One region of the Actinomadura kijaniata genome, then DNA from elsewhere that is predicted to be linked to it. Evidence: riboswitches for the same ligand, from Rfam matches in the RefSeq annotation. Region 1 holds a riboswitch; each other region holds the start of a gene.
What was found. Region 1 has a riboswitch for cyclic di-AMP ahead of HNR61_RS44700 (CHAP domain-containing protein). Riboswitches for the same ligand answer to the same signal wherever they lie in the genome.

Region 1 (4,406 bases):
AACCCTGGGTGCGACCTCGGGGTTCAGCGACGACGAGGACTCCACGACGACCACGGCCGGGCCGCTGGTGCTGGCCGCCGGGCAAGCCGGGTCCCCGGCGGGTTCCACCGGCGCGGCCCGATCCGCCGACGAAACCAAGGCACCGCCCAGGTGCAACGCGGCGCGGGGGAAACGGGCCAGCAAATATCCGAACGGCCAGATCCCGGCCCGCCACCTGTGTCCGCTACCGCAGCGCGGCCTGCTTCTACGGGCGGACGCGGCCCTCGCCTTCTACGAACTCAATGCGGTCTACAAGCGCCGCTTCGGCACTGACGCCTGCCTGGACGACGCCTACCGCAGCCTCGCCGAGCAACGGCGGCTCTCCAGCAGCATGCCCTCGGGCATGGCCGCTCGGCCCGGCTTCAGCGAGCACGGCCTCGGCATCGCCGTGGACTTCTGCGGCGGTGTCCGGAACGAGGGATCGCCCCAGTTCGCGTGGCTGCGCGCCAACGCGGGCACGTATGGCTGGTTCCGTCCCGACCGGGCTTACAGCAACCCGTACGAGCCCTGGCACTGGGAGTTCGACCCGGGCCGAGGAAAGCGCCGGTAGATCCGGGAAGGGACGGCGAAGACCGGATCGGATCCATAGGGCACGGGCGTGAGGAGCCCCGGCTGCCACGGTCGAAGGGAAAACACCTGTCCGAAGTCATCGCCACGGAATCAGGGAGCGACAAGAACTACTACTCCTCTTAGTAGAGAGTCCGGCAACGGTGAGGGCCAGCCAACGGCGCCTCATCGTCACCGCCGCCTGCACCGAAGACTTGATCTACCCGGTGACCTGGGTAGACAGCCATCAGTCGTCCACCAGCCCTCGAACGACATCTCCCAAGGTAGATCATTTATGTCGTTTCATGAATAGAACTTGGTCATTGCCCGAATCATCTACTACATTGCCTCGTAATCGGTCCGTGACCAGCTCCCCGCTCGGGGGGCGCGGATCGTCCGCCGAGTCCCGATGGCGCGTCGCGCCTCCATGGGAGCCGGGGACCCACGTTCCTGGGGTGAATCCGCTCCGCGCGGTAGGGCTGCTCCTGGCCCGAACCCGTCAGCTAACCCGGTAGGCGGTCCAAGGAGAGCTGATGGATCCCGTAGGCGAAAAGCTGCTTGAAATAGCCAAGAAAGAGCTCGGGTACCGCGAGAAAGCCGGCGGCTACACCAAGTACGGCGAGTGGTACGGCAAGACGTTCGAGGGCGGCGACGACTACTACACGACCGCTCCGTGGTGCGACATGTTCCTCGCCTGGGCCGCCAACCAGGCGAAGGTGGAGGACTGGGCGGGCGAGTTCGCCGCCACGATCAGCCACGCCAGGTGGTTCCAGCGGAACGACGCCTGGGGCACCGAGCCCGAACCCGGGGCCGTGGTGTTCTTCGCCTGGTCAGGGTCCAAGGACACCGGCGCGATCCAGCACGTCGGGCTGGTGGAGAGCGTCAAGGGTTCCACCCTGCACACGATCGAGGCGAACACCGACGGCGTCCACCTCAGGCGCAAGGTGCGGGACTTCGACAGCGTGGTCGGTTACGGCTACCCCGGCAAGGTGAAGGTCGAGGGCAAGTCGTTCCCGTGGCTGACGGCCGCGCGCACCGAGAAGAGCCATACCCCCAAGCACGCGGCTCCGGCTCCCCGCACCCTGCCCGAAGCCGACCGGTCCGGTGACATGGTCACCGTCGGCCGGACCGGTCACAACGACGGCGGGATCCCCCTCCTCCAGCAGGAGACGCTGCTCGGGGGTCTGCTCGCGGTCGTGCTCTGCGGGACCGTCGTGCTCGCCGTGGGCAAAGCCGCCGCGGCCCGGGTGCCGACCAGTGCGCCGATACGCGTCCGCAAGCGAGGCAGGCACCACCGGGTGCCGGTCACGCTGCCCGCGGGCATCAGGCCCGCCGACCTGGACGCGGCCGACGCCGGAACGCTCGTCATGCCCGCCGTGTCGGCGGCGGTGGCGGCGGAGGTCGAGGACCGTGAGTTCTGGAGCCGGGTCACTCCCCTGCAGCAGGACGAGGACCTGGCGTTCTGGGATTCGCTGCACGCCGACCTCGCGTCCCTCCGATCGGGTGGCCTGCCGCTCGTCCCCGCTGACGACCTCGGCCGGGATGACGTGGGGCACGGATAGCGGCGGAACGAGAGCCACCTCGAAGAGCATGGGCGGGTCGGCGCCGGCGGGGATCCGTCTCGCGGTCGCCCACCTCCTCGTGGCGCGCACGCGTGAGCCGTGCGCGTGGACGGCCGCGCGACGCCCGGGAGAGGTGGTCAGGGGCGGCGGGGCAGTTCGCCGGTGGTGGTGAGGTGTTCGGCGAGTTCGCGGAGTTTGACGTTGCTGTCCTGGGAAGTGCGCGCCAGCAGCGCGAACGCCTGGCGGCTCGTGAGCTTGTGGCGTTCCATCAGGATGCCCACCGCCTCGCCGATCACCTGGCGGGAGACGACCGCCGCCCGCAGGGTCTGGTCGGCGCGCGCGGCCGCCAGCGCGACCGAGGCGTGACAGGCCAGCAGCTCGGCGGTGCGCGCCGACCCGGCGGTCAGCCCGCCGGGCCGGCGCGCGTACAGGTTCAGCGCTCCCAGGTTCGGCAGGCCGGGCACCTGACGCGGGTCGTTGCGGGGGGCGTGGCCGTCGGGGAGCAGCAACACCGCCATCACCGATCCCACGCCCAGCGCGCGGGCGCGCGGGACGAACCGCGGCCAGTGGTCCCCGGCGCGGGCCAGGTCGGGGACCTGCAGGGCAGGTGTGCCGTCGCGGGCGGCCTCGAAGCACGGCCCTTCCCGCAGGTCGGCCTGGAGACGCTCGATGTCGCGGGCCAGCGGGCCGGAGACCGCCAGCGGCCGGGCGCGGCCGCGGTGCACCGCGGTGATGCTGGCGTCGGTGCAGCCGTCCACCAGCTCGGTCGAGGCCGCCACGATCCGGTCCAGGGTCGCCTGAACCGAGGAGCGCCCCTGCAGATCACGGGCCAGGCGAGCCATCGCCGTCGCCAGATCGGGCGCCGGTTCACGCGTCGGCGTAACGGCCGGGTCGGGCGGTGGGTACCGGCGGGAGGGCCTGTCCTGGTCCACGGGGATCACTCGCCTTGCGTGATCTCGCATGCGGCGCGCGCGCCGTCTTTTCGGTCACTCTCCTTGGTTCCCAGTCAAACAGCCGCGTCCCCTTTGAGCCAGGTGTTGGGAGAGGAGGTCAGGACGGTGTCGCCGGGTCCCCGGGAACCCGCTCGCGTCAGGGGGCTTCCGTAGTCGGCGACACACCCGCTGACCGGACCAGGAACGGGCCGCGCCTCACCGGACCTCCCGTTCCCCGTCCTCTCGCAGGACGCTGCCTCCCGTGCCGCTCATGTCCGACGACGCGCCGCCGCCCTCGGTGGAGGCGTCGGTGGGAATGACCGGCAAAGTGGAACGCACAGGGATGAAGCGGTCCAAGCCGGTGGTGGTCAGCAGCAGGGTCACGCGCTTGCTCGGGTTCACCAGCATCAGCTGGCCGCCGCCCGCGTGCAGGCGCTTCCACCACCGGATCACGACGTTCAGGCCCGAGGAGTCCATGAAGGCCAGCCGCGACAGCTCCAGCGCCACCTGCGTGCCGGTCGCCGCGGCGCGGACCAGCTCCTGCTCCAGGGTCTGCACGGTGGCCAGATCCAGGTCCCCGGCCACCTGGAGCACCGTCCAGTCACCGTGTCGCGCGGCACGCACCTGGAACCCCGACCGGTGTCCCCACTGGTGTCCCGGTTCGCGCACTGCCATTGTTCCGCCCCCGTTCTCCCGCTGGCGACTGGGACATTACCCGCCTTCCACCCGCCATTGTGGCTAAGACGCCTCCAAAGCGCCTTTGGTTCACGTCCATGTCTGCACTGGATGCTCTGCCCTCATGCGGGCAAAACATCCGGCCGTCCTCCCATATCCGCTGGTGGCGTACGGGGAAACGGAGCAGTACGGGGGGCGGCGAGGCGGCCTCCGCAGGGGGCGGGCGGGGAGGCGCGGCAGCCGGCGGTGCCGTTCAACGAAGCCGGGCTGTCAGCGTCGCCCGGTCGTGTCGCCGGCCGCGATGTCGTCGGACCTCAAGCGCGCGGGGCCGCGAGTACCGACAGCACGCGGATCGAGCGCCGAGGCGTCGCGGTCACTCGTCGGTGTCCTGCGGCACGATCCTCAGGGCGGCGCGGAGCGCCCGGGCCTCGGACGGTGAGAGGTCGGAGAGGAAGTGCACCAGGGCGGCGGCCTGGTTCTCGCTGGTGGCCAGCGCCTCGCGCATGAGCTTGGCGGTGTAGCCCTCCCTGCTGGCCACCGGCTCGTACTCGAAGGCCCGCCCCACCTTCTCGCGGCGCAGCCATCCCTTCTTGTGAAGGTTGTCCATCACCGTCATGACGGTGGTGTAGGCGATCGTCCGGTCCTTCTCGAG
Region 2 (4,406 bases), on a different contig from region 1:
GTCGCCGCGCACCAGCGGGATCCACTCGCCGGACCCGTCGAACGCGCCGTCGGAGGGCAGCTTCCCGGAGCCGTCGATCTCCGCCTCGGGGCTGTCGCCGGTGAACTTCGCCACGTAGAGGGTGCCGTGGTCCAGCAGCTTCATGTTGTGGCGGCGCGAGCCCGGCACGTACCGGCCCGACGACACGAACTTGTAGATGTAGTCGAAGCGCTCGTCGTCGCCCATGTAGATGACGGCGCGCTTGTCCCGCGACAGGGTGCTGGTGGCGGCCTCGTGCTTGAAGCGGCCGAGGTGGGTGCGCTTGCGCGGGGCCGAGTGCGGGTCGAACGGGTCGATCTCGACGATCCAGCCGAAGCGGTTGGCCTCGTTGGGGTGCTTGGAAAGGTCGAAGCGCTCCTCGACGCGGTCCCAGCGGCGGCTGTCGTCGGGGACGTTCGTGGGGACGCCGTACCGGTCGAACGCGGGCTTGGCCTCGGCGGGGACGCCGTTGGTGGCCACGAAGTACTGGTTGAAGTTCTCCTCGGCGGTGAGGACCGTGCCCCACGGGGAGACGCCGCCGGCGCAGTTGTTCAGCATGCCGTACACCTCGCGGCCGCGCGGGTCGGCGGCGGTGCGCAGCAGCGGGTGCCCGGCGGCCGGGCCGGTGAGGACCATCTTGGTGTGGGCGGTGACGCGCCGGTTGAAGCGGCGGCGGCCCCTGGTGACCAGCTTCCACCGCCCGGTGCGGCCGACGCGCTCGATCTCCACGACCGAGCCGCCGTGCGCGGCCATCGCGATCCGGATCTGCTGCTCGGTCGCGGCCGCCCCGCCCTGGTAACCGCGGAACATCAGCTCTTCGTCGGTGTACTCGTGGTTCACCCACAGCAGCGCGCGGTCGCGGCCCATCGGGAAGAACGTCACGTAGTCGCAGTTGTAGCCGAACTGCCTGGCCTGCGCCTCGGGCGTCTGCCGGTCGAAGTCGAACTTCGGCGCGCCCGGCAGCACGGGGTCGCCCCAGCCCACCACGACCGACGCCTCGTACCCGTCGGGCACGGTGACCTTGTCGTCCTGGTTGGGCGCGACCGGGGTGAAGCGCAGCCGGTGCCCGCCACCGCCGGGCCGGGCCGGGGCCGCCGGGGCGGCGGGCGCGGCGTACGCGGGGGCGGCGGAGGCGGCGGCTCCCGCGCCGACCACCAGCGCGCCGAGCGCGCCCGCCCGCAGCATCCCGCGCCGCGACAGATGGTCGGCCAGGATGTCGCCGAAGTAGGCGTTGCCGCTGGTGTTGGGCACCGGGTGGTCGCAGGCGTTGCCGCAACGGTACTTGCACGTGAGCGCGTCGCGTCCGCCGTGGCGCGGGACCGACAGAAGCGGGAGCGCGCGCCTGACCTGGCGTTCTGCCACGAATCCTCCTAGATGAACCGATTCGCGGAAACGCTAGGGAGCCCAGGGATGCGTTCGGTCAACGCCAGGTGAACGGAAGGGGCAGAAACGGCAAAAGCCCCTGGTGGAGCCGGGAGAGGTCCACCAGGGGCCGCGCGCCGGGGCCGGTCTAGTAGACCGAGATGTGGACGTGGTCGTAGTGGTTCGCGGTCACGCCGCCGCGGTTGCTCATGGAGCGCCAGCCGGGGCTGTGCATCGAGTAGATGCGCTGCCGCCAGATCACGTAGTTGATGCCGAGCCTGCGGCCGTGGGCGATGGCGTAGGCGGCGGCGCGGTCGCCGAGCGACTGGGCCGCGCCGGTCGCCATCTGGCCGCCGGTGGTCACCATGAAGTCGCAGGCCATGCCGCGGGCGTGGTCCTGGGGGTCGCCGGTGGTGCGCACGCAGCCGATCTGCGGGAACGGACCGGTCTCCCGGTCGAGCTCGTCCTTGACCTGCTTCATGCGCGGGGTGATGCCGCCCAGGCCGAAGGCCGGCGACTGCGGCTTGAACTTCTTCATCAGGGACTGGATGCGCCTCTTCTGCGACCGCAGGTCCGCGATCTCCTTCTCCAGCTCCTGGATCTTCCTGTCGGCCTCCTGCTTGGCCTTCTCCTGGTCGACGACGAGCTGCTGGATCTGCTGGACCTTGGCCGACTTGTTCTGCGCCAGGTGCGTGGACAGGCTCATCGCGGCCAGCACGTTGGAGGGGTCGCCGGCGGTGAGGACCTGGACGGTCGGGTCGCCGCCGCCGGTCATGTACTGGTTGGCGGCCAGCTCGGCGACCAGGTTCCGGGACGCGTCCAGCTCGGCGCGCAGGTCCTTGGCCCGCTGGATCGCCCGGTTGGCGTCGAACTGCACGTCCCGCAGCTTGGCCAGGTCGCCGCCGAGCGACCTCTCCAGCTGGTCGACCTGCTTGTTGAGCTGCCGGAAGCGGGCGTTGTCACCCGGCTCGGCCACCGCCGGCGGGGCGGTCGCGGTGGCACCGGCCAGCATCGGCACGGCTCCGGCGAGGGCCGCGAGGGCCAAGGCGGCGCGCCGACCGGGCCGACCCGTGCGCCGGCCGGTATGCGGGCCGGTGGAGGTGGGGGTCTCCACGTCGTCTCCTCTCCTCGGTCGCCTACCGGGTTAGCTGACGGGTTCGGGCGCGGAGGCCGCCCTGTCACCGCCCGGGCGGTGAGTTCACCCCGGCCGGGGACGGCCCGCGTCGTCCGCGGTCCGTCCCCGGCGAATGGGTCCCCGGCTCCCGGGCATGGGCCTCGGGACTCGGCTCGATCCGGCCGGCCCGCCCCGGCGCTCCGGGAGACGCGACCGACCGAAAGTCAACGAACGGCAACGAGACATCCGTCGCCTCGCCAAGATTAAACCCCGCTGGCCGATGGGGAGGCCCGGATGCCCGTGAGCCCGGCTCCCTGGTGGGAGCCGGGCCATCTTACGTGAGCGGACTCACAGATTGCTCTTGTAGAGCAGTCTGTTGGGAGTGCCGCGCGGGATTCGCCCGAGAGCGTTCGGGGTGGAGTTGCCGATGATCCACTTGAACACCGTGTCGGACGAGGCGGTCTTGCGGGTGCCCAGGTACAGCGCGGCGACCCCGGCGGCGTGCGGGGAGGCCATCGACGTGCCGGTGTCGCCGCCGCGGCGGCCGTTCGGGAGCGTCGAGTACACGCCGTAGCCGGGCGCGAAGACGTCCACGCAGCGGCCGTGGTCGGAGAAGGTGGCGCGGTTGTCGTACTTGGTGGACGCGCCGACCGCCATCACGCGGCTCGCCGAGGCGGGCGAGGACTGGCAGGCGTCGTTGCCCTCGTTGCCCGCCGCGACCGAGACGAACACGCCGGCCTTGGCCAGGTTGTCGGCGGCCTTGTTCAGGGCGGGGGAGACCGCCTCCACGCCGAGCGACATGTTGGCGACGGCGGGCTTGGCGGCGTTCAGGCGGACCCAGTTGAGCCCGGCGATGACGTCGGACAGCTCGCCGTTGCCCTCGCAGTCGAGCACCTTGACCGCGCGGAGCTGGACGCCCTTGGCGACGCCGTAGGTCTTGGACCCGATGGTGCCCGCCACGTGGGTGCCGTGGGACATGCAGCTCGGCGGCTCGTCCTTGAGGGCCGGGGCGGTCCAGGCGGCCTTGGCGCGCCCGCCGAAGTCGGGGTGGCGGACGTCGATGCCGTCGTCGATGACGTAGGCGGTGACCCCCTTGCCGGTGGACCGGTAGGTGTAGGTCTTGGACAGCTTCTCGCCGCGCTGGTCGATGCGGTCCAGGCCCCACGGCAGCGGGGCCTTCTGGGTGGTGAGCGCCTTGACCACGCGGTCGGGCTCGATCGCCTCGACGCGGCGGTCGTTGCGCAGCGCGTTGAGCTGCCCGGCGTCCAGCTTGGCGGCGAAGCCGTTGAGCGCGCCGCTCAGCTTCTCGATCCGGGGCTTGGCGCGCGACGCCGACCGGACCTGCCCGATGGGGCCGTCCAGGGACGCGCCGTCCTTCACCGTGACGATGTACTTGCCGGGGATCTCCGGGCTGTTCCCCGCGGCGGTCGTCTGGACCGGGACGGGGTCGCTGTCGGGCGCGGCCAGCACGGGCACCGTGGCGACCGCTCCGACGGCGGTGGCGACGGCGCCGACGAGCAGCGCCCTTCGGGGAGCAACGCGCAAAGGGGGGTCTCCTTCAGTCGCGCGGGCCCGCCCGGCGGGCGTCCCGCAGCAGAGATCGAAGAACTCGCTGGAGGCACCTTAATGGATCTATTGCGGGCTTAACCGGCGGGTTTCGCTTAATAACCGCAAAACGGACCCAAGGTGGCGGGACGCGGTGTGACCGAACTCACACGGAACCGGTGGGACGGCGGGGACGGAGGGGTCAGGTCTTGCGGAGCGTCGCCGCGTACCCCCGGGCGCTGCCGGGCTTGCTCCACTCGTAGCGCAGCGACCCGTCGCCGTTGCGGGTGACCCGGATGTTGCCCGCCGAGCACGGCTTGGCGATGTCCAGGGTCATCTGGAGGCTGCTGCCGGTCCCCCTGGCCAG
Region 3 (4,406 bases), on a different contig from region 1:
GTGATGTTCACGTCCATGTCGTCGGACCGGGAGTTCTCGCCGACGATCATGCCTTCGTAGACCTCGGTGCCCGGGCCGACGAAGAACGTGCCGCGCTCCTGCAGGTTGATGATGGCGTAGGCGCTGGCCTGGCCCGTGCGGTCGGCGACCAGGGAGCCCGACGGGCGGGTGCGCAGCTCGCCGAACCACGGCTCGTAGCGCTCGAACACGTGGTGGGCCATGCCGGTGCCGCGGGTCTCGGTCATGAACTCGGTGCGGAAGCCGATCAGGCCGCGCGCCGGGACCAGGAACTCCATGCGGATCCAGCCGGTGCCGTGGTTGGTCATCTGCTCCATCCGGCCCTTGCGGACCGCCATGAGCTGGGTGACCGCGCCGAGGTACTCCTCGGGGATGTCGACGGTGAGGCGCTCGACGGGCTCGTGCTTCTTGCCGTCGATCTCGCGGGTGACCACCTGCGGCTTGCCGACGGTCAGCTCGTAGCCCTCACGGCGCATGTTCTCGACCAGGATCGCCAGCGCGAGCTCGCCGCGGCCCTGGACCTCCCAGGCGTCGGGGCGCTCGGTCGGCAGGACGCGGATGGAGACGTTGCCGACCAGCTCGCGGTCCAGGCGGTCCTTGACCATGCGGGCGGTGACCTTGGTGCCCTTCTCGCGGCCGGCCAGCGGCGAGGTGTTGGTGCCGATGGTCATCGAGATGGCGGGCTCGTCCACCGTGATCAGCGGCAGCGGGCGCGGGTCCTCGGGGTCGGCGATGGTGTCGCCGATCATGATCTCCGGGATGCCGGCGATGGCGATGATGTCGCCCGGGCCCGCGGACTCGGCGGGCTTGCGGGTGAGCGCCTCGGTCATCAGCAGCTCGGTGATCTTGACGCGCTCCATCGTGCCGTCGTGGCGGCACCAGGCGACCTGCTGGCCCTTCTTGATGTTCCCGGCGTGCACGCGGCACAGCGCGATACGGCCGAGGAAGTTGGAGGCGTCCAGGTTCGTGACGTGCGCCTGGAGCGGGGCCGACGGGTCGTAGGACGGCGCCGGGATCGTCTCGGTGATCACCTGGAACAGCGGCTCCAGGTCCTCGGAGTCGGGCAGCTCGCCGTCGCCGGGCTTGTTCAGCGAGGCGCGGCCCGCGCGGCCGGAGGCGTAGACGATCGGGAAGTCGATCTGGTCCTCGGCGGCGTCGAGGTCCATGAACAGCTCGTAGGTCTCGTCCACGACCTCGTCGATGCGCGCGTCCGGGCGGTCGGTCTTGTTGATGACCAGGATCACCGGGAGCTTGGCGGCCAGCGCCTTGCGCAGCACGAACCGGGTCTGCGGCAGCGGGCCCTCGGAGGCGTCCACGAGCAGCACGACGCCGTCCACCATGGACAGGCCGCGCTCGACCTCGCCGCCGAAGTCCGCGTGGCCCGGGGTGTCGATGATGTTGATCGTCATCCCGTTGTGCCGGACCGCGGTGTTCTTCGCGAGGATGGTGATGCCCTTCTCGCGCTCCAGGTCGTTGGAGTCCATGACGCGGTCGTCCACGTCCTGGTTCTCGCGGAAGGCCCCGGACTGCCAGAGCATGGCGTCGACGAGCGTCGTCTTGCCGTGGTCGACGTGGGCGACGATCGCGACGTTACGGAGGTCGTCACGGGTGGAGAAGGGCATGCGGTTTCGCCTTGCGTGAGTTTTCGGGGATCGCCGCAGACCCGCGGCCTACACCATTCTACTTGGCGGTGTGAACGGCCCCGGACCCTCACGGATCACACGGGTGTCATAACCGGGCATTTGGCCCTTCTTGAACATCCTTTGTAGTCTCCTGCCCGTCCGGACGTGCCGAGCCCCGCTCCCGGGGCTGCGCCCGGGCCGCCGAATCCCCTGGTGGGGAGCCGGGGACCCCGCATCGCGTTCCCTGGGGTGAATCGGCGCACATTCTCCGTGCGCCGTAGGGCTCCTCCTGGCCCGAACCCGTCAGCTAACCCGGTAGGCGACGGAGGAGAGGAGAACACCGGCTTGGTTCTGGATCCCCGGCGACGCCGCTTCGCCCTGCCCGCCGCCACCCTGCTGGTCGGCCTCGGCATGACCGCCCCCACCGCGCTGACCAGCGCGTTGACCGGAACGGCGCACGCCGCGCCCGCGCGGCCGCAGACCGTTCCCCAGGAGCCCAAGCCCTCCGAGGCGGAGCTGAAGAAGCGGCTCAGGGAGCTGAACGACGAGGCCGAGAAGCTCACCGAGCAGTTCAACAAGGCGCGCGTCGACCTCGGCCGCGCCAGGGAGGCCGAGAAGCAGGCCCGGCTGAACGCCGAGCGCCTGGAGCAGCAGGCCGCGCCCGCCCGCGAGGAGCTGGGCCGCCTGGCCGCCGCCAACTACATCGGCGGCAGCCCCGACACGGTGTTCGCCGTGACCGGCGGCACCGAGGGGCTGTCCACCTCGGCCTACCTGATCCAGAACCAGGCGTCGGTGATCCAGGGCCTCCAGGCGCGGATCAGCGAGGCCGACAGGGCCCGCACCGACGCGCAGAACCGGGCCCGCCAGGTGCAGCAGGCCTACGACCGGGCCAAGCAGGCCCGCGACGCCGCCAAGACGAAGGTCGACGAGGTCGTCAAGCAGCTGGACAAGCTGTCGATCACCCGGATCACCGATCCCAAGACCGGCCTGAAGGCGACGGTGAAGGGCACGGACCTGCCCGCCAGGATGGCCCGCAAGGCGCTGACGAAGATCGGCAGCTCGTACGTGTGGGCGGCGGCGGGGCCGAACACGTTCGACTGCTCGGGCCTGGTGGTGTGGGCGTACGCGCAGGTCGGCAAGAAGGGCCTGCCGCACTACACCGGCGACCTCTACCAGCTCGGCCACAAGGTGGACCGGGGCGGGCTCCGCTCGGGCGACCTGGTGTACTTCGGCTCCAGCCTGCACCACATGGGGATCTACCTCAGCGACGGCAAGTACCTGCACGCCCCGCAGACCGGCGATGTGGTGAAGATCTCAAAACTGTCGGACCGCTCCGACTACGCGGGCGCCAACCGCATCCCCTGACGCCGCCCCTTCCCGGTGCCTCCGAGGTCCCGCCGCGATGCCACGCGGCGGGACGGCCGCATGCCCGGAATCTCTCATTGGCCTGGTTTGGTCAATTCCCGTCCGTCACCGCCGAACCTCAGTACCCTCCGGCCCCAGACCGCGAACGTCGCCCCGCCGCTCCCCGGCGTTCGCCCCCACGACCGAAGGAGTCCAGTGAGGACGCACAAGCCCGCGCTGCTCGCGGCCACCCTGGCGGCCGCCCTGCTGCCCGTGACCGCGCTGACCGCCCCGGCCGAGGCCGCCTGGCGCCCCGCGCCGCGCGCCGCCGCCCAGCAGCCCTCCCAGGAGGAGCTGGTCAAGCTGGTGCTGGCCTGCTTCCCGGCGAACATCCAGGCCGACGTCGCGCTGATCCTGGCGGGCGACTACGTCAACGGCGCGACCCGGCTGCTCACCGACGTGAGCAAGCTCACCCCCGAGCAGCTCAAGGAGATCGCCACCAAGCTGCTGGGCATCCTCGACCAGCTGCCCAAGCCGCAGCAGGCCAAGCTGCGCGCGCAGCTCAAGAAGGGCCTCACCAGGAACGAGGCCCTTCAGATCGTCCTGGCGTCCCGCTGACGCCGGGAGCGCCGTCGCCGGACGTCCGGCAACGGCGCCCGGCCGTCAACGGCAGGACGTGAGCGGAGCGCCGGACGCGACGCGGGCGTCGCCCGACGCCCGGCCGGCGCGGGCGGTGAGGAGCTGGAGCAGCAGCCCCAGCGCGGCCACGGCGGCGGCCGCCGGGGGAAGGACGTCCGCCGCGAGCCCCGCCGACAGGGCCGTCCCGCCCAGCGCCGACCCGGCGGCGCCGCCCAGGTACAGGGCCGAGTTGTTCATCGCCACGGCCACCCCGCCGCGGCGGTCGCCGCCCAGGTCCAGCAGGCGCTGCTGCTGCGGCACCTGCGTCGCCCAGCCGACCGCGCCCCAGACCACCAGCGGCAGCGCCGCCAGCGGGGCCGCCAAGTGGGCCAGCGGCGCCAGGAGCGCCTGCGACGCGGCCAGCGCCGTCCGGGTCCGCGCCGCCCCCAGCACCGTCGCGAACAGCGGCGTGGACACCGCGTAGGCCAGGGTGAACGCCGTCACCATCTGCCCCGCCGCCGACACCGACACCCCCGTGTCGGCGGCGATCGGCCCCAGCAGCCCGGCCATCACGTAGGCGTCCAGGCCCAGCACGAACGTGCCCGACGCCAGCACCAGCACCTTCCGCATGCCACCTCCTCATCGAGATCAGGCCGGGAGCGTAGGCGGCGGCCGGACCCGAAGAGAAATGTCCAGGGAAGGGGATTTATGCTCGGGAGACATGGATCTCGACGTGCTCCCCGACGGCGTCGAACTGCGCCATCTGCGGGCGTTCCTGGCGGTCGCGGAGGAGGGCGGGTTCAG

Region 2: another riboswitch for cyclic di-AMP. It lies ahead of HNR61_RS08175 (VldE C-terminal domain-containing protein); the one in region 1 lies ahead of HNR61_RS44700 (CHAP domain-containing protein).
Region 3: another riboswitch for cyclic di-AMP. It lies ahead of HNR61_RS00620 (C40 family peptidase); the one in region 1 lies ahead of HNR61_RS44700 (CHAP domain-containing protein).

The regions. Positions count from the first base shown of each region.
Region 1 covers NZ_JACJIA010000023.1:39,390-43,795, forward strand. The annotation lists gene HNR61_RS50350 (M15 family metallopeptidase) at 1-589, shown strand, start outside; cyclic di-AMP (ydaO/yuaA leader) riboswitch at 973-1,118, shown strand; gene HNR61_RS44700 (CHAP domain-containing protein) at 1,119-2,147, shown strand; gene HNR61_RS44705 (GAF and ANTAR domain-containing protein) at 2,285-2,989, opposite strand; gene HNR61_RS44710 (STAS domain-containing protein) at 3,296-3,703, opposite strand; gene HNR61_RS44715 (BlaI/MecI/CopY family transcriptional regulator) at 4,128-4,406, opposite strand, start outside.
Region 2 covers NZ_JACJIA010000002.1:219,584-223,989, reverse strand. The annotation lists gene HNR61_RS08180 (PhoX family protein) at 1-1,380, opposite strand, end outside; gene HNR61_RS08175 (VldE C-terminal domain-containing protein) at 1,529-2,494, opposite strand; cyclic di-AMP (ydaO/yuaA leader) riboswitch at 2,498-2,678, opposite strand; gene HNR61_RS08170 (S8 family peptidase) at 2,843-4,039, opposite strand; gene HNR61_RS08165 (serine/threonine-protein kinase) at 4,242-4,406, opposite strand, start outside.
Region 3 covers NZ_JACJIA010000001.1:130,364-134,769, reverse strand. The annotation lists gene typA (translational GTPase TypA) at 1-1,640, opposite strand, end outside; cyclic di-AMP (ydaO/yuaA leader) riboswitch at 1,830-1,978, shown strand; gene HNR61_RS00620 (C40 family peptidase) at 1,986-3,005, shown strand; gene HNR61_RS00615 (hypothetical protein) at 3,201-3,602, shown strand; gene HNR61_RS00610 (MFS transporter) at 3,648-4,232, opposite strand; gene HNR61_RS00605 (LysR family transcriptional regulator) at 4,324-4,406, shown strand, end outside.